DNA from 3 places in the Luteimonas sp. YGD11-2 genome. Region 2 is predicted to be linked to each of the others. Evidence: predicted binding sites of a transcription regulator. Region 2 holds the regulator's gene; each other region holds the start of a gene.
What was found. The regulator FliA, encoded in region 2, starts transcription of late flagellar genes. The targets are predictions, from matches to a motif close to TAAAGTTTNNCNNNCNNNGGCCGATAA.
Positions count from the first base shown of each region.

Region 1 (7,449 bases), 960 kb from region 2:
CTCCTCACGCCTTCGCCGCCCAGGTGTCGCGCAGGGTCACGCTGCGGTTGAACACCGGCGCGCCCGGACGATGGTCACGGCGGTCGGCGACGAAATAACCCAGCCGCTCGAACTGGAACGGCTGCTCGGGCGCTGCATCCGCGGCGGCGGGTTCCACCCAGCCCTGCACCGAGCGCCTGGAATCGGGGTTGATGTGGTCGCGGTAGGTCTTCCCGCCGCTCTCGTCATCGGGGTTCTCGACCACGAACAGGCGATCGTAGAGGCGCACCTCGGCGGCCACCGCATGGCGCGCGCTGACCCAGTGGATGGTGCCCTTGACCTTGCGGTTGGCGCCTTCCATGCCGGGCCGCGATTCCGGATCCAGCGCGCCGCGCAGTTCGACCACATGGCCGGCGTCGTCCTTGACCACCTCGTCGACGCGCACGATGCCGGCGCCGCGCAGGCGCACCTCGCCCCCGGGCACCAGCCGCTTCCAGCCCTTCGGCGGCACCTCGGCGAAGTCCTCGCGCTCGATCCACAGCTCGCTTGCGAACGGCACCTGGCGCACGCCGAGCGATTCGTCCTTGGGGTGGTTGGGGAATGCCAGCGCTTCCTCGTGCTCCACGGGCAGGTTGGTCAGCACCAGCTTCAGCGGGTCGAGCACCGCCATGCGCCGCGGCGCGTGGGCGTCGAGATCCTCGCGCAGCGCGCCTTCCAGCACCGAGAAGTCGATCACCGAGTTCTGCTTGCTGATGCCCACGCGCTCTACCAGCAGACGCAGCGATGCCGGCGTATAGCCGCGCCGCCGCAGGCCCTGCAGGGTGTACATGCGCGGGTCGTCCCAGCCGTCGACCAGGCCATCGGCGACCAGCTGGGTGAGCTTGCGCTTGCTCATCACCGTGTAGTTGATGTTGAGCCGCGAGAACTCGATCTGGCGCGGCTTGCCGGCTTCGATCGGCAGCCCCTTCGCCGCCAGCGGTGCCAGCAGTTGCGGGTTGCCGGCAAGGTCGACGTTGTCCACGCACCAGTCGTACAGCGGGCGGTGGTCCTCGAATTCCAGCGTGCACAGCGAGTGGGTGATGCCCTCGATCGCGTCGCCCAGCGCGTGGGCGAAGTCGTACATCGGGTAGATCGGCCAGGCATCGCCGGTGTTCTGGTGCGGCACGTGCTTGATCCGGTACAGCGCCGGGTCGCGCAGGTTGATGTTGCCGCTGGCCATGTCGATCTTCGCGCGCAGGGTGCGCGCCCCATCCGGGAACTCGCCGGCGCGCATGCGCCGGAACAGGTCGAGGTTCTCCTCGACGCTGCGGTCGCGGAACGGCGAGTGGCGGCCGGGCTCGGTGAGCGTGCCGCGGTACTCGCGCACCTGCTCGGCGGAGAGGTCGCAGACGAACGCCCTGCCGTCCTGGACGAGTTTCTCGGCCGCCAGGTAGAAGACCTCGAAGTAGTCCGAGGCATGGCGCAGGCTGGCCCACTCGTAGCCCAGCCAGCGCACGTCATCCTGGATCGCGGCGACGAACTCCGGGTCCTCCTTCGCGGGATTGGTGTCGTCGAAGCGCAGGTTGCAGCGGCCGCCGAACTCCTGGGCGATGCCGAAGTCCAGGCAGATCGCCTTGGCGTGGCCGATATGCAGGTAGCCGTTGGGCTCCGGCGGGAAGCGGGTGCGGATGGCGTCGTGCCTGCCGCTGGCGAGGTCGTCACGCACGATCTGGCGGATGAAGTCGCGACGCAGGGGGGCATCGGTCGGGGTGGCGGTATCGGGGGAGGCGTCAGCGGTCATCTGGGATCGGCGGATACGGGGATGCGGGGCGGGGCGCAGGGCGGCCGTCGCGGATCGCACAGTGTAGGCGAGCGCGCCGCGCGCGGCCCGTGGCCCCGGCTGGCCCGGGCCCGGAACGCCGGCGGCGCGACCGGGCGCTAAAGCAGGCAGTGGTGCTGCCGATAACCGTCCTGGTGGGGACCAGGCGCGCGGGCATTTGTGACGGCCATAACATTCCTGTCCCTACCATCCGCCGTCCAGCCCGATCGGGCACTCACATCCGGGAAGTGAACATGGCGACCGCAGGGGGCGGCACCGTGCAGGGATCCACGCCGTCGGGGACGGTGCGGTGAGTCCTGCCCGCAGGTGGGCGCCGTCGCCGGAACTGGTCGCCACGCTCGGCTTCGCGGCGCTGCTGCTGTTGCTGGCATCGGCGCTGGTGGGGCTGGGTGGAGACCCGTCGGACGGGCTGCGACCCGCCGGGGTGGTGCGTGTCGAGGGCGCACGTGCGTCCTCGGGTTATCTGGCGCTGCCGGCCGGCGCCGATGGCGGCACCCGCGCGCAACTGCGCTGGGAGCTGCCTCCGAGGATGGAAGGCGATGCCCGCTGGGTGGTCTGGGTGCCGCGCGTGCCGGTGGACCGGCTGCAGTTCACCGGCGCCGACTGGGCCGGGCCGCCGCATGATTTCTTCCGCCCGCGGGTGGCGCAGGCGTTCCCCGGCGGGTTCCGCTCGGTGCCACCCGAGCCGGCGGGGCCGGTGCTGGAGCTGGATCTCGACGTGTTCGCCGACGGCCGTGTCGGCGTGTTGCCGCTGCTGGTGCGCGAAGACCATGCGGTGATGCTCGAGCAGCGCGCCTCGGCGATGTCGGCCGCGGTCTATGCGGTACTGCTGGTGCTGGCCCTGCTGGCGCTGTCGCTGTATGCCGCCGCCCGCGACCGCGCATTCCTCGGCTATTTCGCCTGCGCGCTGTCCACTCTGCTGTTGCTGGCCGCCCTCAACGGCCACCTGTACCAGTTCGCCGGGCTGTCGTTCCTCGGTGCCTGGGGGATCCAGGGCGTGCACGCCCTGATCCTGGTGTTCCTGCTGGCCTGGACCCGGCTGCTCGAGGTCTATGCCGGCGCCACGCTGCATGCGCGGGCACGCCAGGCGCTTTCGGCCTTCCGCTGGACGGCGCTGGTGCTGGTCGGCCTGTGCCTGGTCGACGTGCCGGCGCTGAACCAGCCGCTGGGCGCCGTGACCCTCGCACTGTGGGTGGCGACGGGCATCGCCGGCGTGGCGTGGATGACGGTGGCGGTACGCCGGCGGCTGGCGATGGCCTGGCCGCTGCTGGCGCTGCATGTGCTCACCTACGTGGCGCTGCTGGCCTATGAATTCTCGCCGGGCTGGAACGTCCGCAATCCGCTGCTGGCGCGCTTCGCCTTCCAGGCCGGCATGGTCACCACCCTGACCCTGTTCGCGGTCGGCCTGGTATCGCGCATCGCCGACTTCCGCGACCAGCGCGACCGTGACCGCCTGGCACGGCTCGACAGCGAGCGGCGGATGGCGCGCGAGGCCGCGCGTGGTGCGTTCGCGCATGCGCTGCAGGCCGGGCTACGCACGCTCGGGCCCGGGGACATCGAATGGACCGCGTTCCGGCTGCTGTTCGACCACCTGCTGCCGCTGCTGCCGGTGCGCTCGGCGGTGGCGGTGGCGCAGGGCTTCCACGGTGCGGAGATGCTGGTTGCGCATCCCGCCGCAGGCCGCGACCAGGCAGTCGCCGATCTCGAGCGCCGCGCGCTGCCGCTGCGACGCGCCGCCACCGCCGGGCTGCCGCGGCAGGAACTCCTGGGTGATGAGCGCGGCGCACGCACCGAAGCCCTGCTGCCGCTGCAGGTGCGCGCGCCCGGCTGGGGCGCGGTGCTGCTGCAGCGCGATGGCAGCGAGGGATTCAGCGCCGAGGAGATGGCGCTGGCGATGGAATTCACCCGGCTGGCGCAACTGCACGTGGAACAGGCGGTGGTGACCGCCAACCTGCGCCGCTCCGCGGAAATGGACGCCCTGACCGGTTCGCTCAACCGCCGCTCGGTCGACCAGTGGCTCCTGCGCAGCTTCAACGAGGCCGAGCGCGGCGGGCAGCCGCTGTCAGTGATCCTGGTCGACCTCGACCACTTCAAGTCGATCAACGACCAGCACGGGCATGTCGCCGGTGACCATTGCCTGCGCACGGTGGCCGCGGCCCTGCGCAAGGCGGTGGGCGAGGGCGCGCTGTTCGGGCGCTACGGCGGCGAGGAGTTCATCGCCATCCTCCCCGGCCTTGCCGCCGCGCCCGCGCGCGACACCGGCGAGCGCATGCGCAGCGCGGTCGAACAGCTGGACGTGCGCTGGGAAGACAAGCAGCTGCGGCTCACCGTGAGCGTCGGGCTGGCCACCCGGCGCGAGGGCGAGCGCTCCCCCCAGGACACCGTGGACCGCGCCGACAAGGCGCTCTACGCCGCCAAGCGGCTTGGCCGTAACTGCGTGCACGTGGCACCCGCCGTGTTCACCTGACCGGTGTGCCCGTCCGCTGCTACGCTGCGGCGCCACTTGATGCCCACAGACGTGCAGGATTCGCCCACCCGCAGTACCGCAGTGGCATGGATGCTCACCGGCGCGGTGCTGATCGGCAGCAACGGCCTGATGGTGCGGCTGGCCGACACCGCGCCGACGGTCTCGGCGTTCTACCGGATGCTGTTTGCCGCGGCGATGCTGGGTGCGCTGGTGGCGGCGCGCGGCGACTGGCGTCCGCTGCCGCGCGCGGTGTGGGTGCTGGCACTGCTGCCGGCCGCTGCGTTCGCCGCCGACCTGTGGCTGTGGCATCGCAGCATCCTGCTGGTCGGGCCGGGCCTGGCCACGCTGCTGGCCAATGCACAGGTGTTCTTCATGGCGCTGGCCGGCGTGCTGCTGTTCGGCGAGCGCATCGGCGCCCGCTTCCTGGCCGGCATCGCGCTGGCGTTCTTCGGCCTGTGGCTGCTGCTGGGTGGCGACCGGGTGGATCTGCCGGCCGATTACCGCTGGGGCGTGTGGCTGGGGCTTGCCACCGGGCTGTGCTACGCCGTGTACAACATCGGCCTGCGCCATGTGCAGCGTGCCGGCAGCGCACTGGCGCCGGAGCGGCGCGCGCCCATCGCCCAGGTGCTGGCGGTGGTCTCGGCGCTGTGCGCGGTGCTGCTGGGCATGGCCGGCGTCGCCGAAGGCGTGTCCTTCGTGATCCCGGACCTCGCAACGCTCGGCTGGTTGCTGTTGCTGGCCGGGGTGGGCCACTGCCTGAGCTGGGTCCTGATCTCGCGGGCGATGCAGCAGCTGCCGGTGGCGGTGGTCGGCCTGCTGCTGCTGGCGCAGCAGGTATGCGCGTTCCTGCTCGACCTCGCAGTGCTCGACCGCAGCACCTCGCCGCGCGAATGGATGGGCCTGGCGTTGACGCTGGCCGGCATCTTCCTGGCCGGGTTGCGCCAGCGCCGACCCGAGGCGGGTCGGGGTTGAAGCCGGCCTGCGCGCGCCCCACTCAATCAGGTGCGGCGACGGGCCGCGTGCGTGGAGCGAGCCGATGTTCGGGATTGGTGCCTGGAAACAGCGGATGCCGCATCCGCAGGACGCGCTGCCCGGCCGCGCGGACCCGCTGCCGCTGCACAACCGCCACCATGTGCATGGCCGTCCGCTGCGCGACGCCTTCGAGGGCCTGTCGCAGGTGCAGTTCGGCATGGGCTGCTTCTGGGGTGCCGAGCGGGTGTTCTGGTCGCTGCCGGGGGTGGAAACCACCGCGGTCGGCTATGCCGGCGGGCATACGCCCAATCCCACCTACCGCGAAGTGTGCAGCGGGCAGACCGGGCATGCCGAGGTGGTGCTGGTGGTCTACGACCCGGCAGTGATCGGCTTCGACCGCCTGCTGGCGGCCTTCTGGGAAAGCCACGACCCGACCCAGGGCATGCGCCAGGGCAACGATCTCGGCACCCAGTACCGCTCGGTGATCCATTGCACGACGTCGGAACAGGCGCAGGCGGCGCAGCGCAGCCGCGACAGCTTCCAGGCCGGGCTGCATGCCGCGGGGCTGGGTGACATCACCACGGAAATCGTGCATCCGGCGCCGGAGTTCTTCTACGCCGAGGACGAGCACCAGCAGTACCTGGCGAAGAACCCGGGCGGCTACTGCGGCCTGGGCGGCACCGGCGTGCGCTGCGCGGCGACGCCGGTGGTGTGAGGCCGGAGCCCGGCCCGCTGCGCGCGCCGTCCGCTCAGGCGGCGGGCTGCGGCTCGACCGAGGCCACTTCCAGGCTGAGGGTTCCGCCGTCCGGGCGTGGCCATTCGATGCTCTGGCCCACCGACAGGCCCAGCAGCGCGCTGCCGACCGGCGCCAGCACCGACACCCGGCCGCTGGCGCTGTCGGCCTCGTGCGGGTAGACCAGGGTCAGGGTGCGGCGGGTGCCATCGGCATCGACGCACTCCACCCGCGAATGCATGCGCACCACGTCGGACGGCATCTGTGCCACCGGCAGCACCTGCGCGCGCAGCAGTTCTTCCTGCAGCGCCACCGCCGCCGGGTGGCCCCGCCAGGTGGGGTTCTCGATCAGCGCATCGAGACGGGCGGCATCGATTTCGGACACCAGCAGAGACGGCGGCAGGCCGCTGTTGGGAGTGGACATGACAGGTTCCTCGGTGAAGTTGTCTGGTTGCTCATGCGGTCGGCACGCGGGGGCCGGAACCGGAGCAAAGGAAACGGGCGACGCGTCAGCGCCGCCCGTACGGTGTCCAAGCTAGCCCGTTCGGCAGGCCGGTTCAAGCCACCCCGGCGGTGGCCGGCCCGGCGGCCGCCGGACGGTCGGCACCGGGCGGGGCAGCGGCGGCGCCGGGTGCCACCAGCAGCTGGTCGGGCAGGGCGCGGAATTCCCTGGCCAGCTGGCGCAGGAACGCGCCCATCGCCGAACTGCGCCGCCATGTCATCGCGATGTCGCGGTCGGGGGCGGGCGCGGCGAAATGCACCAGCTGGATGTTCTCCGACCGCGCGACCGGCGGCTGCACCGCCAGCATCGGCAGCAGGGTGATGCCGACGTTGGCGGCGACCATCTGCCGCAGCGTCTCCAGGCTGGTGGCGCGGAATTCGCTGCGTTCATGCGCGCCCGAGAGCTGGCAGACGTCGAGCGCCTGTTCACGCAGGCAGTGGCCGTCCTCGAGCAGCAGCAGGCGCTGGTCGGCCAGCTCGTCGAGCTGCAGCCGCTCGCGCCCCGCCAGCGGGTGGCGGTCGGGGACGGCCAGCACGAACGGCTCGGAAAACAGGGCCTCGGTATGCAACTGGTCGTCGTCGACCGGCAGCGCGAGCACCGCGGCATCCAGGCGGCCATCGCGCAGCCGTGACAGCAGCACGTCGCTCTTCTCCTCGAACAGGAGCAGTTCCAGCTGCGGGAAGCGCGCGCGGATCCGCGGAATCACATGCGGCAGCAGGTACGGCCCCAGGGTCGGGAAGATGCCCAGCCGCACGGTGCCGGCCTGCGGATCCTGGCCGCGGCGTGCGGCCTCCTTCATCTGCTCGATCTCGTCGACGATGCGGCGCGCGCGCTCGGCCGCGTCGCGGCCGGCGGGAGTCAGCATCACCTTGCGCGGCGCGCGTTCCACCAGCGCCACGCCGAGTTCCTCCTCGAGCTTGCGGATCTGCGTCGACAGCGTCGGCTGGCTGACGAAACAGGCCGCCGCCGCCCGCCCG
Region 1 is NZ_CP035376.1:2,533,591-2,541,039, reverse strand. It holds gene ERL55_RS11745 (glutamine--tRNA ligase/YqeY domain fusion protein) at 5-1,759, opposite strand; gene ERL55_RS11740 (GGDEF domain-containing protein) at 2,088-4,265, shown strand; gene ERL55_RS11735 (DMT family transporter) at 4,305-5,237, shown strand; gene msrA (peptide-methionine (S)-S-oxide reductase MsrA) at 5,302-5,952, shown strand; gene rnk (nucleoside diphosphate kinase regulator) at 5,987-6,394, opposite strand; gene oxyR (DNA-binding transcriptional regulator OxyR) at 6,528-7,449, opposite strand, start outside.
Region 1: ERL55_RS11740 (GGDEF domain-containing protein) is a predicted target of FliA. The motif match lies at 1,898-1,924, and genes of this name have one in related genera.

Region 2 (7,449 bases):
GGTGGTCGCCAAGGGCGTCGACGAACTGGCGCTGCGTATCCGCGAAGTCGCCACCCTGCACCGGGTCGCGCTGGTCGAAGCACCGCCTCTGGCACGGGTCTTGTATCGGGAAGGGGAGATCGGCCAGGAAATCCCGGTGAAACTCTACGCAGCCGTTGCCCAGGTGCTCTCCTACGTCTACCAGTTGCGCAACTGGCGGGCGGGCACGCCGCAGCCGCAGCTGGCCGATATCGAGGTCGACGAGGCTGACGGCGCACGCGGGGCACCGCGATGAGCGCCGCGCTGATGCAGCCCGGGCCGAAGCGCTTCTTCGACATGCTGCGCAACGGCCTCGGCGCACCGCTGGTGGTGCTGGCGCTGCTGGCGATGGTGGTGGTGCCGCTGCCGCCGACCATCCTCGACATCCTTTTCAGCTTCAACATCGCGATCTCGCTGGTGGTGCTGCTGGCGGTGATCTACGTGCAGCGCCCGCTGGACTTCAGCATCTTCCCGATCGTGTTGCTGATCACCACGATGCTGCGCCTCGCGCTCAACGTCGCTTCCACCCGCGTCATCCTGCTGCACGGCCAGAACGGCCCGGGTGCTGCCGGCAAGGTGATCGAATCGTTCGGCGAGTTCGTGATCGGCGGCAACTTCGCCGTCGGCATCGTCGCCTTCGCGATCCTCACCATCATCAACTTCGTGGTCGTCACCAAGGGCGCCGGCCGCGTCTCCGAAGTGACCGCGCGCTTCATCCTCGACGCCATGCCCGGCAAGCAGATGGCGATCGACGCCGACCTCAATGCCGGCCTGCTGACGCGCGAGGAAGCCAAGGCCCGTCGCGAGGAGGTCCGGCAGGAAGCCGACTTCTACGGCGCGATGGACGGTGCCAGCAAGTTCATCCGCGGCGATGCGATCGCCGGCCTGCTGATCCTGTTCGTGACGGTGATCGGCGGGCTTGCCATCGGCGTGCTCCAGCACGGGATGGGCGCCGGCGATGCAGCGGCGACCTACACCCTGCTGTCGATCGGCGACGGCCTGGTCTCGCAGATCCCCGCCCTGCTGGTGTCGTCGGCGGTCGCCCTGCTGGTGACCCGCGCCTCGCGCTCGCAGGACATGGGCGGTGCGGTCACCGGCCAGGTGTTCGGCCAGTACAAGGCGCTGACCATCGCCGCCTCGATCCTGCTGGTCGTGGGCCTGGTGCCGGGCATGCCGAACCTGGCCTTCCTGAGCCTGGCGGCCGTGGTGGGCTACGCGGCCTGGCACATGCGCAAGCGCAGCATCGAGGCCGAGCAGGCCGCGGCCAATCCCGATCCCGCCCTGCCCTCGCCCGAACAGGCCGCCACCGCCGAGCTCGGCTGGGACGACCTGCGACCGGTCGATCCGCTCGGGCTGGAAGTGGGCTACCGGCTGATCCCGCTGGTCGACAAGGCCCAGGGGGGCGAGCTGATGGCGCGGATCAAGGCGGTGCGCCGCAAGCTCACCCAGGACATCGGCTTCCTGATCCCGCCGGTGCATATCCGCGACAACCTCGAGCTCGCACCCACCGCCTACCGCCTGCTGGTGCATGGCGTGCCGGTGGCCACCGCCGACATCCATCCCGACCGCCTGCTCGCACTCGACCCCGGCGGCACCCTGCATCCGATCGAGGGCATCCCCGGCAAGGACCCGGCGTTCGGGCTCGACGCCCTGTGGATCCTGCCGCTGCAGCGCGCCCAGGCTGAGGCCGCCGGTTACACGGTGGTCGACCCCGCCACCGTGGTCGCCACCCACCTCTCGCACCTGGTGCGCGAGCAGGCGCCGGAACTGCTGGGCCACGAGGAAGTGCAGCAGCTGCTGGCGACGCTTGCGCGCAGCACGCCGAAGCTCGCCGAGGACCTGACGCCGAAGTCGCTGCCGCTGTCGGTCGTCGTACGGGTGCTGCAGAACCTGCTGATCGAACGCATCCCGGTGCGCCAGCTGCGGCGCATCGCCGAGTCACTGGTCGAGCATGCCGCGCATACCCAGGACCCGACCCAGCTGACCGCCGCGGTGCGCACCGCGCTGGGCCGCTTCATCGTCCAGGAAATCGCCGGGCCCGCCATCGAACTGCCGGTGTACACGCTGGCGCCGACGCTGGAACGGGTCTTGCAGGATTCCGCGCAGGGCGCCGGTGCCGCACTGGAACCGGGCCTGGCCGAACGCCTGCAGCAGAGCCTCGCCGACTGCGCGGGCCAGCAGGAGGCCAGGAACGAACCGGCGGTGGTGCTGGTGCCCAGCCAGGTGCGCGCTGCGCTGGCGCGCCTGGTCCGCCACAGCGTGCCCGGACTGTCGGTGCTGGCCTACACGGAAGTCCCGGAGGACCGGCGCCTGAAGCTGGTGGGCACGATCAATTGAGCAACGCATCACCCCTTTCGCAACACGGGCAACAACCATGAACATCCGCCGCTTCGTCGCCGCCGACATGCGCACCGCACTGCAGATGGTGCGCGATGCCCATGGACCCGATGCCGTGATCCTCTCCAACCGCCGCACCGACGAGGGCGTGGAGATCGTGGCGGCCAGCAACTACGACGAAGCCTGCCTGCAGCGCGCCCTCGAGGCGCAGCCGCGCGCCGCGGCCGAAGCCCCGGCCCCGCTGGTGGCCGCCCCGGAACGCCCGCTGGCCCCGGCCGAGCGCTGGCTGCGCGACCTCGCCCCGCCCGCCGCGCCGGCAGCGGTTGCCGCCGCACCGGTCGCGCCCGCACCTCTTACCCCACCTGCGCCTGTCTCCATCCCGGTCGCACCGCGCGCGATCGAAGTAGCGACGGAGCCGACCGCGGTGGCCAATGCACTCGACGTCGCCGACGAATTCGACGGCCCCGCCTTCGCCGAACTGCTGGCGCGCACCCGTCCGCCGGTTGCGCCGATGATCGAGCCGCTGCCGGAACCACCGGCTCCGCCGGCCCCGGCGCTCGCCGCGGTGCCCACGCCACCCGCGCCTGCAAGCGACGGCGAACTGGCGCGCATGCGCGACGAACTGGCGCAGATGCGCACGATGATCGAACGCGAGATGGCGCGGCTCACCGACGAGCGCCTGCGCGGCTCGCCGGTGCGCGCGCAGGCGATGGAACTGCTGGAGGACTACGGTTTCGATGCCGGCATCACCCGCGACGTGGTGCTGCAGATTCCCGCCGACACCCCGGCCCACCGCGCGCGCGGGCTGATGCTCGGCCTGATCTCGCGCAGGCTGCCGATCTGCCCGGTCGATCCGCTGCACGAGGCCGGGGTGATCGCCCTGGTCGGCCCGACCGGTGCCGGCAAGACCACCACGATTGCAAAGCTGGCCGCACTCTATGCGTCGCAGTACCAGCCGCGCGACGTCGCCCTGGTGACCACCGACACCGCGCGCGTCGGTGGCCGCGAGCAGCTGCACAGCTACGGCCGCCAGCTCGGCATCGCCGTGCACGAGGCCGACAGCGAGGCCGGCCTGCTGCAGCTGCTGCAGAAGCTGCAGGACTACCGGCTGGTGCTGGTGGACACCGCCGGCCTGAGCCAGCGCGACCGTGCCCTCGCCGGCCAGCTGAACTGGCTGCGCGCCGCGCGCCAGGTGCGCACCCTGCTGGTACTGCCGGCCAACACCCACTTCGCCGACCTCGATGAAGTCGTCCGCCGCTTCGAGCACGCGCGCCCGCAGGGCGTGGTGCTGACCAAGCTCGACGAGACCAGCCGACTCGGCAGCGCGCTGTCGGTGGTGGTCGACCACCAGCTGCCGCTGACCTGGACCACCGACGGCCAGCGCATCCCTGAAGACCTGAGCCGGGCCAATGCGGCCCACCTGGTACTTCGCCTTGAAGATCTCCGCCGCGATGCCGATAAGCCCATGGCATCCGAGCATTCCGCCCCGGAGCACACCCATGCTGTCGCCTGAGACCCTGCCGCCGATGTCCGTCGCCGTTCCGCCCGTGCCCGCCCCCGTGCGCACCCTCGCCGTCACCGGTGGCAAGGGCGGCGTGGGCAAGACCAATGTGTCGGCGAACCTGGCGATCGCGCTGTCGGAGCTCGGCAAGCGCACCCTGCTGCTGGATGCCGACCTCGGCCTGGCGAACGTCGACGTGCTGCTGGGGCTGTCGCCGCGCTACACGCTGGCCGACCTGGTGGCCGGGCGCTGCAGCCTCGACGAGGTGATCCTCGACGGCCCGTCGGGCGTGATGATCGTCCCCGCCGCCTCCGGCCGCCGGCACATGGCGGAACTGCGCCCCGCCGAACATGCCGGGCTGGTCAACGTCTTCAACGACCTGCAGCGCGATCTCGACATGCTGGTGGTGGACACCGCCGCCGGCATCACCGATTCGGTGCTGACCTTCTGCCAGGCCGCGCAGGACACCCTGGTGGTGGTCTGCGACGAGCCGGCGTCGATCACCGATGCGTATGCGCTGATCAAGGTGCTGGCACGCGAGCGCGGCGTCGGCCAGGTGCAGGTGGTGGCCAACATGGTGCGCAGCCCGCAGGAAGGACGCGGCCTGTACGAGAAGCTGTCGCGCGTGTGCGAGCGCTTCATCGGCGACGTGTCGCTGAACTATCTCGGCGCGGTGCCGCAGTGCGAATGGCTGCGGATGTCGGTGCAGCGCCAGCAGGCGGTGGTGCGCGCCTACCCGTCCAGCCCGTCGGCGCGTGCGCTGGCCGAGATCGCCCGCCGCACCGCCCGCTGGCAGGCACCGACCGCGCCGCGCGGGCATGTCGAGTTCTTCGTCGAGCGGATGCTGCGCCAGGGGGTGCCGGCATGAGCATGGCCGCCCGCCACTACCAGGACATCCAGCGCAGCAGCGCGCCGGATCCGATCGTCCAGCATGCCGAACTGGTGCGCCGCATCGCCCATCACCTGGCGGCGCGGCTGCCGGCCAGCGTGGAGATCGACGATCTCGTCCAGGCCGGCATGATCGGCCTGCTCGAAGCCTCGCGCAGCTACGACGCCGACCAGGGCGCCTCGTTCGAGACCTATGCCTCGATCCGCATCCGCGGTTCGATGATCGACGAGATCCGCCGTGGCGACTGGGTGCCGCGTTCCGTGCACCGCCGCGCGCGCGAAGCCGCCGCCGCGATCCGTTCGATCGAGCAGGCCACCGGCCGCGCCGCCGCGGCGCAGGAAGTCGCCGACAAGCTCGGGCTGCCGCTGGCCGACTACATGCGCCTGCTGGAAGACGCCGCGCGCGGCCAGGTGCTGAGCCTGGACTCGCACGTGGAGGACCACGGCGAGGTCGAGCCCGCGCGTCGCGGCGGGCCCACCCCGCAGGAGGCGCTGGTGCGTGGCGAATTCGGCCGCGAGCTTGCCGCCGCGATCGGCCTGCTGCCCGAACGCGAGCAGCTGGTGCTGTCGCTGTACTACCAGCAGGAACTCAACCTCAAGGAGATCGGCGCGGTGCTCGGCGTCAGCGAATCACGCGTGTGCCAGATCCATGGCCAGGCGGTGGTGCGGCTGCGCGGGCGGCTGACCGCGTTCGAACTCGCCGATACCGGCATCGGCGACGACGACTGATGCCATCGTTTTACTGGAGCCCCCTTTGAACAAGAACATGCGCGTGCTGATCGTCGATGACTTCTCGACGATGCGGCGGATCATCAAGAACCTGCTGACCGACCTCGGCTTCAACAACACCGTCGAGGCCGAGGACGGCCACAGCGCGCTGGCCGTGCTGCGGCAGGACGCGGTGGAACTGGTGATCACCGACTGGAACATGCCCGGCATGACCGGCATCGAGCTGCTGCGCGAGATCCGCGCCGATGCCAAGTTCCGCACCCTGCCGGTGCTGATGGTGACCGCCGAGGCCAAGCGCGAACAGATCATCGAGGCCGCGCAGAACGGCGTGAACGGCTACATCATCAAGCCGTTCACCGCGCAGACCCTGGAAGAGAAGCTCAACAAGGTGTTCGAACGCCTCGGGGGCGGCGCTTGAACGCGGCGGTGGCGGACGACGTCCCGGTCGCGCGCCTGCTGCAGGATGCACTCGACGCGCTGGAGCGCGGCGACGAGGACGCCTGGCGCCGCCACGTCGATGCGATCGCCGCATCGCGCGCGCATACGCTGGTCAGCGGCCTCGGCCGGCTGGCGCGCGAGCTCGAACAGGCGCTCGATGCCCTGCCCCCGGCACCGTCGGGCGGCAACCTCGACGACGCCTGCGCCCGCCTCGACCACGTGGTGGCGATGACCGAGGAGGCCACCCATCGCACCCTCGACCTGATCGACGACAGCCGTGCGCTGGTCGCCCGCCTCAAGGACGGCCCGCTCGACGACAGCCAGGCCGGTACCGTCGAGGCGCTGCGCGACAACCTGCGCGAGATGGCGCTGGCACAGAGCCACCAGGACCTCGGCGGGCAGATCATCCGCCGCGTCGCATCGATCGTGCGTGGCGTGCACGAGGGTTTCGGCGAACTCGGCCTGCCGCCGAAGGACGAGCCGGCGTGCCCGAACCGTGGCCACGGCCCGGCGGTCGGGGGGCTGGATCGCGGCACCGTGGGCCAGAGCGACGCCGACGACCTGCTGTCGAACCTCGGGCTCTGACACCGTGAACGCCTCGCCGGAAATCGCCGCCGACTTCGTGATCGAGGCACGCGAGCTGCTCGACGACCTCGGCGGGCAGCTGGTGGCGCTGGAGCAGACGCCCGGCGACCGCGAACAGTTGAACGCGGTCTTCCGCGCGTTCCACACGCTCAAGGGCGGCGCCGGCTTTCTCGGCGTGACCCCGCTGGTGGAGCTCTGCCACGCGGCCGAGGAAACCCTGGGCGCTGCACGCAGCGGCCAGGCGACGCTGGAGGCGCGGCATTTCGATGCCGCGCAGCAGTCATTGGACTGGCTGCAGGCGATGGTGGACGCGATCGACTCCGGCAGCGAGGTGCCGCGCGCGCCCGCCGCGGTCGTCAACGGCTTCTCGCTTGCGCCGCCGGCCACGACCGCCACGCCCGCCGCCGCCGCCGCCAATGGCGACATGATCGGCGACGACGAATTCGAGGCACTGCTCGACCAGCTGCACGGCAACGCGGCGCCGGGCCCGGTCGGTGCAGCCGGAAACGGCGGGGCGATCAGCGACGACGAATTCGAGGCGCTGCTCGACCAGTTGCACGGGTCGGCCCCGCCCGGAGCTGCCGCAGCCCAGGTGACTCCGCCGGCCGCCCCGCGCACGCCGACGCCCGCACCTGCGCCGCCTGCCGCCGCCGCGCCGAAGCCGGCAGCCCCGCAGGCCGCCAATGGAGCGGCCACTGCCGAGCGCGAACACACCGTACGCGTGGACACCCGCCGCCTGGACGCCATCGTCGATCTCGTCGGCGAGCTGGTACTGGCGCGCAACCGCCTCAAGACCCTGCGCGCGCGGCTGCGCGACGAGGAGCTCGACCGTGCCGTGAGCACGCTCGACAACGCCACCGCGCGCCTGCAGGGCGCGGTGATGCACACCCGCATGCAGCCGGTGGGCAAGGTGTTCGCGCGCTTCCCCAAGCTCGCGCGTGACGTCGCGCGCG
Region 2 is NZ_CP035376.1:1,574,988-1,582,436, reverse strand. It holds gene flhB (flagellar biosynthesis protein FlhB) at 1-274, shown strand, start outside; gene flhA (flagellar biosynthesis protein FlhA) at 271-2,355, shown strand; gene flhF (flagellar biosynthesis protein FlhF) at 2,393-3,868, shown strand; gene ERL55_RS07170 (P-loop NTPase) at 3,855-4,724, shown strand; gene ERL55_RS07165 (RNA polymerase sigma factor FliA) at 4,721-5,473, shown strand; gene cheY (chemotaxis response regulator CheY) at 5,499-5,891, shown strand; gene ERL55_RS07155 (protein phosphatase CheZ) at 5,900-6,496, shown strand; gene ERL55_RS07150 (chemotaxis protein CheA) at 6,501-7,449, shown strand, end outside.

Region 3 (7,449 bases), 320 kb from region 2:
GCCGCGGTGGCGCTGGGGGGCGCCGGGCTGCTGAACGTCGCCACCAAGCTGACCTTCGCGCGCGAGCGCCCGACGTTGTGGGAATCGATCGCGCCCGAGACCACCTACAGTTTCCCCAGCGGCCACGCCATGGGCTCGATGTCGCTGGCACTGGTGCTGGTGCTGCTGTGCTGGCCCACGCGCTGGCGCTGGCCGGTGCTGGCGGCGATGGCGGTGTTCGTGCCGATGGTGGGGCTGTCGCGGGTGTATCTCGGTGTGCATTACCCCTCGGACATCATTGCCGGCTGGATGGCGGCGAGCATCTGGGTGGTGGCGAGCTGGCTGCTGCTGATGCGCGGGGGCGCCGCCGCACGCTGATCCAATCCCAGAGGTGATCCGCGCGCATCGCCGCGGGCCGGTGTATAACCGGCGACAGGCCGCGCCGCCGGACAGGGGGTGGCGCACGCGAGCCGGGTACGGGGCGATGGCCGCTTCCGGGCGCCGTCGTCGTTCCGATCGTGAACGCCATCGGGGAAATCCATCATGTCGCCTGTCCGCATGACCGGTCTGGCCGTCCTGTTCTCGGGACTGGCCTTTGCCGCAATCGTCAGCTTTCCATCCGGTTCCGGGAGTGGGCCGGGCACCGTCGCCACGACCGCCGCAGGTGCGGCATCCGCAGACCCCGGGGCCGCGGCGACCGCCGCCGGCCGCAGGGGTGGAGGCGGCGGAGCGGGTGCCCAGCCGGATGCACCGCAGCCGCACATCGTGGTGTTCCGCGAACCCGCGCTCGCCGCCTACGAGGGCGGCACCCCCGGCCTCGCCGCGCCGGAACGGCGTCGCGACACGCGCGGCAAGCAGCGCATCGACGCCCGTGGCACCAACGCGCGCTCCTACGTGACCCACCTGCGCCAGCGCCAGCAGGTACTTGAAGGCGCGATTGCCCGGCGCCTCGGGCGCGCGGTGGCGGCCGAGAAGCGCATGCAGTACGCGGTCAACGGCGTGGTGATCCCGCTGTCGGCCGACGAGGTCGCGGCCGTCGAGGCGATGCCCGAGGTGATGCTGGTCGAGGGCTACCGCGAGTACGTGCTCGATACCGACACCGGCCCGCTGCACATCGGCGCCGGCCCGGTCTGGAGCGGCACCAATCCCGGCGCGCCCGCGCCCTACCAGGGCGAAGGGGTGGTGTTCGGCATCCTCGACTCCGGCATCAACTTCGGCAGCCCCTCGTTCGCCGCCGTCGATCCGGTCGACGGCCACGTGCACGCGAACCCGCTGGGCGACGGCACCTACCTCGGCACCTGCGCGCCCGGTGGCGTCGACCAGGGACGCTGCAATGCCAAGCTGATCGGCGGCTACAACTTCGTCTGCGGGGCGCCCGCCAACACCTGCGGCCAGCCCAACATCCGCGAGGAGCCGGGATTCGGCGATACCAACAGCCACGGCAGCCACGTGGCGTCCACCGCCGCCGGCAACCGCCGCGATGTCGACTTCCGCGGCAACCCGCGGCGCATCTCGGGCGTCGCGCCGCGCGCCAACATCGTCGCCTTCGACATCTGCTACACCAACGTGGCCACCGGGCAGGGTCTGTGCCCGAACGTTTCGGCGGTCGCGGCGATCGAGCAGGCGGTGGCCGACGGCATCGTCGACGTCATCAACTATTCGATCGGCGGCGGCGCGCAGCCGTGGAGCGAGGCGGTGTCGCTGGCGTTCCTCGGCGCCACCGATGCCGGCATCTATGTTGCCGCATCGGCCGGCAACAGCGGGCCCGGCCCGAACACCATGGGGCATCTGGAACCGTGGGTGGCGTCGACTGCCGCCGCGCAGCACGGCCGCGGCGCGTTCGCGGTGACCCTGCAAGTCACCGGGCCGCAGCCGGTGCCGGAACCGCTGACCCCCGTGCTGCTCAACGAAGGCAGCAACGGTGTGGCCCACACCTCCGCGATCCCGGGCAGCACGCCGCTGCGGGTGAGCCCGACCTTCGACACCGACACCGACGCCTGCACCGCCGCGCCCGCGGGCAGCTACCAGGGCGCCATCGTGCTGGTGCGCCGCGGCGGCTGTTCGTTCACCGAGAAGACCAACGCGGTGGCGGCAGGCGGCGCGACCGCGGTGCTCATCGCCAACAACGCCCCCGGTGCGCTGATCCCGTCGGTGCCCGACACCACCATCCGCGCCTTCGGCGTCGACCAGGCCGATGGCATCGCGCTGCGTGACTTCGCGCGCGCGCATGCCGACGCCACCGCGGCGATCGCGTTTCCGCCGGTGCCCCTGCCCAACACCGCCGACGCGCTGGCGGCGTTCAGTTCGCGCGGGCCTGCCGGCCGCTTCGACCTGCTGAAGCCCGACGTCACCGCGCCCGGCGTGAGCATCCTCGCCACCATCGCCGGGACCACCATCACCGGGTTCGAGAACGCGATCGGCCTGATGAACGGCACCTCGATGGCCTCGCCGCACCATGCCGGCGCGGCGGGGCTGGTGCGACAGGCGCGGCCGGGCTGGAGCGTGCCGGAGATCAAGTCCGCACTGGCGATGACCGCCGAACCGCTCGTCTACCTCGAGGACGAGGTCACCCCGGCCACGCCGTTCGGCAAGGGCAGCGGGCGCATCCGCGTCGACCGCGCGATCAATGCCGGGCTGGTGATGCACGAGACCGCGGCGAACTACCTCGCTGCCAATCCGGCCACCGGTGGCGACGTGTCCTCGCTCAACCAGCCGTCGATCGCCAGCGCGCGGTGCTTCCGCAATTGCAGCTTCCTGCGCACGCTGCGCAACCCCACCGCCTCCACGCAGACCTACCGCGTGCGCCTGGACGGCGTGCCGGGCGGGGTGACGCCGGCCAGCCTGACGCTGGCGGCCGGGGCGACCCGCACGCTGCGGGTGCTGGTCAACAGCAGCAGCCTGCCGGCCGATGGCAGCTGGCACTTCGGCGAAGTGGTGATGGAGCCGGTCAACGCCACCGTCGGCGGACAGCCGCGGCCGACGTTGCGGCTGCCGGTGGCGATCGCGGTGCCGGCGCCGGTCATCGATCTGCCGGATGCGGTGGCGCTCAGCCTCGCGCGAGGTCGCAGTGGCGTGGCGGTGGGATCGGTTGCCAACGCCGGTGGTTCGACGCTGCAGTATTCGGTGGCCAACACCGGCACCGCGGCGCTGACCCTGGTCGATCGCCAGCGTGGCACCCTCACCACGGGCTATCGCGGCACCTGGCGGACGGATGCGGGTTCACCGGCGGCGCAGTTCGCCGCCGACGACTTCATCCTTGCCGGGGACACGCGCATCACCTCGCTGTGGACCGAGGGCTTCATGGTCGGGGGTGCGGTCCTGCCCAATGTCGCCAGTGCGCTGGGCTGGGCGATCTTCCCGGACGCCAACGGGCTGCCCGCCGGCAACCCGGCCACCTCGCCGCAGGCCGCGATCTGGCGCCATACCAGCGCGCCCACCGGCGCGGGCGTGACGCTGTCCGGGGCGAACATCGCCCTCGACCTTGCCGCCGCGGGGCAGGACGTGGTGCTGCCTGCCGGCCGCTACTGGCTGGTGGTGTATGCACGTGCGCCGTTCGCCAGCAGCTGGGTGTGGTACGCGGCGCCGGAAGGCGATGGCAGCTTCGCCGCGCTGGTGGTCGCAGCGGACGGCACCGGCAGCTGGTCACCGGTGAGCGCCTTCCCGGGGCTGTCGATGCGGATCGGCGGCATGGTCGGGTGCGGTGCGCCGTGGATGGGCGCGGCGGCACCGGCATCCGGCAGCGTCGCGCCGGGGCGCAGCCAGACCCTGCGGATCAGTGTCAGTACCGGCGGGCTCGCTCCGGGCCGCCATGTCGCCAACTACTGCGTACAGAGCAACGACCCGGCCACGCCGAAGGCGGCGGCACCGGTGGTGTTGACGGTCACACCCTGATCTTCCCGCTGACGTGTAAGGACGCCCGGCCCGCGCCGGGCGTCCGCATTTCCGGCGCCACGTCCGCGTGCGCCCAGCCGCCCGCGATACCGGAGCGTCGGAAGTCGCCGCATCCGTATGCGGCCGCGGCGGCATCGTGCAGCGAAGCTGTGAGCGGATTCGCGGATCGGCACTCAAGTAGCGGAGAGGTCGGCCGATAGCGGTGGTACGGCGGGGTATGCGCCGTCTCCGGGGCGCCCCCCGGGGCCCGCTATGCCACGCCATCGGATTTCCCTGGATGCCTGCAGTCCCTTTTCTGTCGCGGTTGCCGCGACGGCACGTTCCGGCTGTCGCCACCACGCTCTACGACGCCATGCAGCACAGCCACGCCGTGGCCGAACTGGCCGGCGATGGCACCGTGTTGCGTACCAGCCCGGCCTATCGCGCACTGCTCGGCTGCGACAGTGCTGACGTGCATGGCCGGAAGCGCTGCGAGGTGCTCGCATCGCACGGCTTCCAGCAGCCCGATGGTGATCCCTGCGACGCACTGGCGCGCGCCGGCACCGCGTCGGGGCAGGCGTACCGTGCCGCGATCGACGGCCGCGAACTGTGGCTGGAGTCCACGTTCATCGCGTTGCCCGCCGACGCCGGTGGTTCGCCCCGGGTGATCGAACTCGTGCGTGACATCACCGCAGGCAGGTCCCGCGAGCTCGATCTGGCCGCCCAGTACCAGGCGCTGGACCGCTCCATGGCTGTCATCGAGTTCGCGCTCGACGGCACCATCCTGCGCGCCAATGCGAATTTCCTGGCGACGATGGGTTACGCCGCCGAAGAGGTCGTGGGCCGGCACCACGCCATCTTCGTGGATCGCCAGCACGCGGCCGGTACGGAGTACCGCGCGTTCTGGGAGGCACTCAACGCGGGGGAGTTCCGTTCCGGGTTGTTCCGGCGCCGCGCGCGCGACGGCCGTGATGTCTGGATCGAAGCCAGCTACAACCCGATCCTCGATTCCGCGGGCAGGCCCCGCAAGGTGGTCAAGTTCGCCACGGACGTGACCGCGCAGCGCAACCGCACCGCCGACCACGAAGGACAGATCACCGCGCTGCACAAGGTGCAGGCGGTCATCGAGTTCGAGCTCGACGGCACCATCTGCGCGGCCAATGCGAACTTCCTGCGCGCGGCGGGCTATGACGGGGCGGAGATCGTCGGCCGCCACCATTCGATGTTCGTCGATCCGGCCGAGCGCGCCTCCGAGGCCTATCGCAGCTTCTGGAGCAAGCTCGCCACGGGCGAGGCCGACACCGGGCGTTACCGGCGCATCCGGCGCGATGGGACCGACCTCTGGCTGCAGGCCAGCTACAACCCGATCCTCGACGCGGCGGGCAGGCCCTACCGGGTGGTCAAGTACTGCACCGACATCACCGCCGAGGTGGAGCAGGCCGCGGCGCTGGAAGCGCTGCTGGCGCGCGTGCATGGATTCTCGGAGTCGCTGCGGGAGGGTGCACTGGCGATCGCCACGGGCAGTGGCGACCTTTCGCATCGCACCGCGCAGCAGCAGACCGTGCTGGAGCGCACCGCGGCCGACATGCATGCGCTGGCCGGGGCGATCACGCAGACCGCCGGGCACGCGGACGAGGCGTCGCGACTTGCCGGAAGCGCGACGCAGGCCGCGCAGGGCGGCGCGCAGGCGGTCGAGCGCGTGGTGGCGGCGATGGACGACATCGCCGCAGGCAGTCGCAGGGTGGCAGGGCTTGCCGGCGTCATCGACTCGATCGCCTTCCAGACCAGCATCCTCGCGCTCAATGCAGCGGTCGAGGCTGCGCGTGCGGGCGAGGCAGGGCGCGGCTTTGCCGTGGTGGCCGGCGAGGTTCGCGCGCTCGCCCAGCGCTGCTCGTCATCCGCGCGCGACATCCGGCGGAGCCTGCAGACCGCGGACGAAGCCGTCGCCACCGGCAGTGAGCGCGCGATGGAAGCCGGTCAGGCCGTACGCGAGCTGGCCAGGATGATCGAGCTGACCAGCGGCATGATGGCGGACATCACCGCCGCCACCCGCGAACAGACCCAGCGCGTCGACCAGGTCAACCGCGCCCTGGCCGGAATGGAGGATGGCACCAGGCGCAATGCCGCACTGGTCGAGCACCTGGCCGGGACATCGCAGCAGTTCGACGGGGTGTCGTCGGGCCTGCACATGGCGGTGTCGTCGTTCGCGGCCAAGGACGTCGCGACCACCGCCTGACGGCGCCTGGTCGTGCGGCACGCTCCGGATCAGCCGGCGAGGGTGTCCTGGATCCGCTTGACCATCTGGCCGAGGCTGGCGCTGTCCGGCTGCAGCTGCGCCGTGCCACCGCGGATCCGCACCTCCACCTGCCCCGGCCCGGCAACCGTGCCGCCCGCCGCGAAGTCGCGGACCGGGGTACCGGTCACGCGTTCCGGCCTTCGCGGACGCTGACGGCCCTGTCGCCCGACGGAAGGCGGGAGCTTGCGCGGGCGCTGGATGTCGGCGTCGCCGGCTATCGGGCAATGCTTGCACGTGACCTGGACTGGGCAGTGGCCAGGGCCACGGCGGGCAACCCCGCGATGCGGTACGCATCGGTCACCGGGCTGGTGGAAGACCTCAGGCGTTTTCTCGCGGGCAGGCCCCTGCTTGCGGTCCCGGACCAGCGCGGTTATCGCTGGGGGAAATTCGTTCGGCGCAATCGCAGCGGGCTGGCGGTCGCCGGTGTCGTCGTACTGGCGCTGCTGACCGGGCTGGGGCTCTCCCTCTACGGGCTCGACCAGGCGCGGACGCAACATGCGCTGGCCGAGCAGGGGGCGCATCAGCTGCAAACCGTATCGGAGTTCCAGCAGTCGATGCTCGAGGGCATCGATATCGAGGGGCTGGGTGTCGGGCTGGTGGATGCATTACGGGCCCAGGTGCAGGACAGGGCGGAGGATCGTCTGGAGGCCTTCCAGCAGGTCCTGCCCCACCTCAACGGGGCCGACATCGCCCGGCAACTCGTCGACGGGAACATCCTGGGCGGCGCGATCTCCGCGATCGAGCGCGACTTCGGGGCGGACCCCGTGCTTGCAGCGGACCTGCGTGCCTCCATCGCGCATGTGCGGCATGAGCTGGGAATGTACCGTCAGTCCGCCCATGACTGGTCAGGGGTGCTCGCCGAGCGGGAACGGCTGCTGGGTGCGAGTGCGGACGCAACACTTGAGGCGCGACAGGGTCTGGCCAGAAGCATGATCCGCGACGGGCGGCCGGCCGAGGCCAAGGCCGTGGTGGAGACCGCGTTGCGGAATGCAGGTCACCTCGACGATGCGAGCGAGTTGCGTGCACTGCTCGAACTCAGCAGGAGCGAGGCCGTCGCCGGGATGGGCGACCTTGTCGCGGCCAGGGACATGCAGGCGTCCCTGTACGAGCGCCTCGCCATGACCCGCGGCGAGGAGGACCCGACCACGATCCGGGTGCGCAACAACCTCGGCATCGCATATTCCAAGCTCGGGGAGCACGAGGTCGCGCGCGGCATATTCACCGAGCTTCTGGCAATCAGCGAACGCGTGCATGGTCCCGAGCACGAGGACACGCTCCGGACGCTCGGAAATCTCGCGGCATCG
Region 3 is NZ_CP035376.1:1,898,721-1,906,169, reverse strand. It holds gene ERL55_RS08650 (phosphatase PAP2 family protein) at 1-357, shown strand, start outside; gene ERL55_RS08645 (S8 family serine peptidase) at 538-3,870, shown strand; gene ERL55_RS08640 (methyl-accepting chemotaxis protein) at 4,148-6,085, shown strand; gene ERL55_RS14930 (hypothetical protein) at 6,115-6,273, opposite strand; gene ERL55_RS08635 (tetratricopeptide repeat protein) at 6,370-7,449, shown strand, end outside.
Region 3: ERL55_RS08640 (methyl-accepting chemotaxis protein) is a predicted target of FliA. The motif match lies at 4,044-4,070, and genes of this name have one in related genera.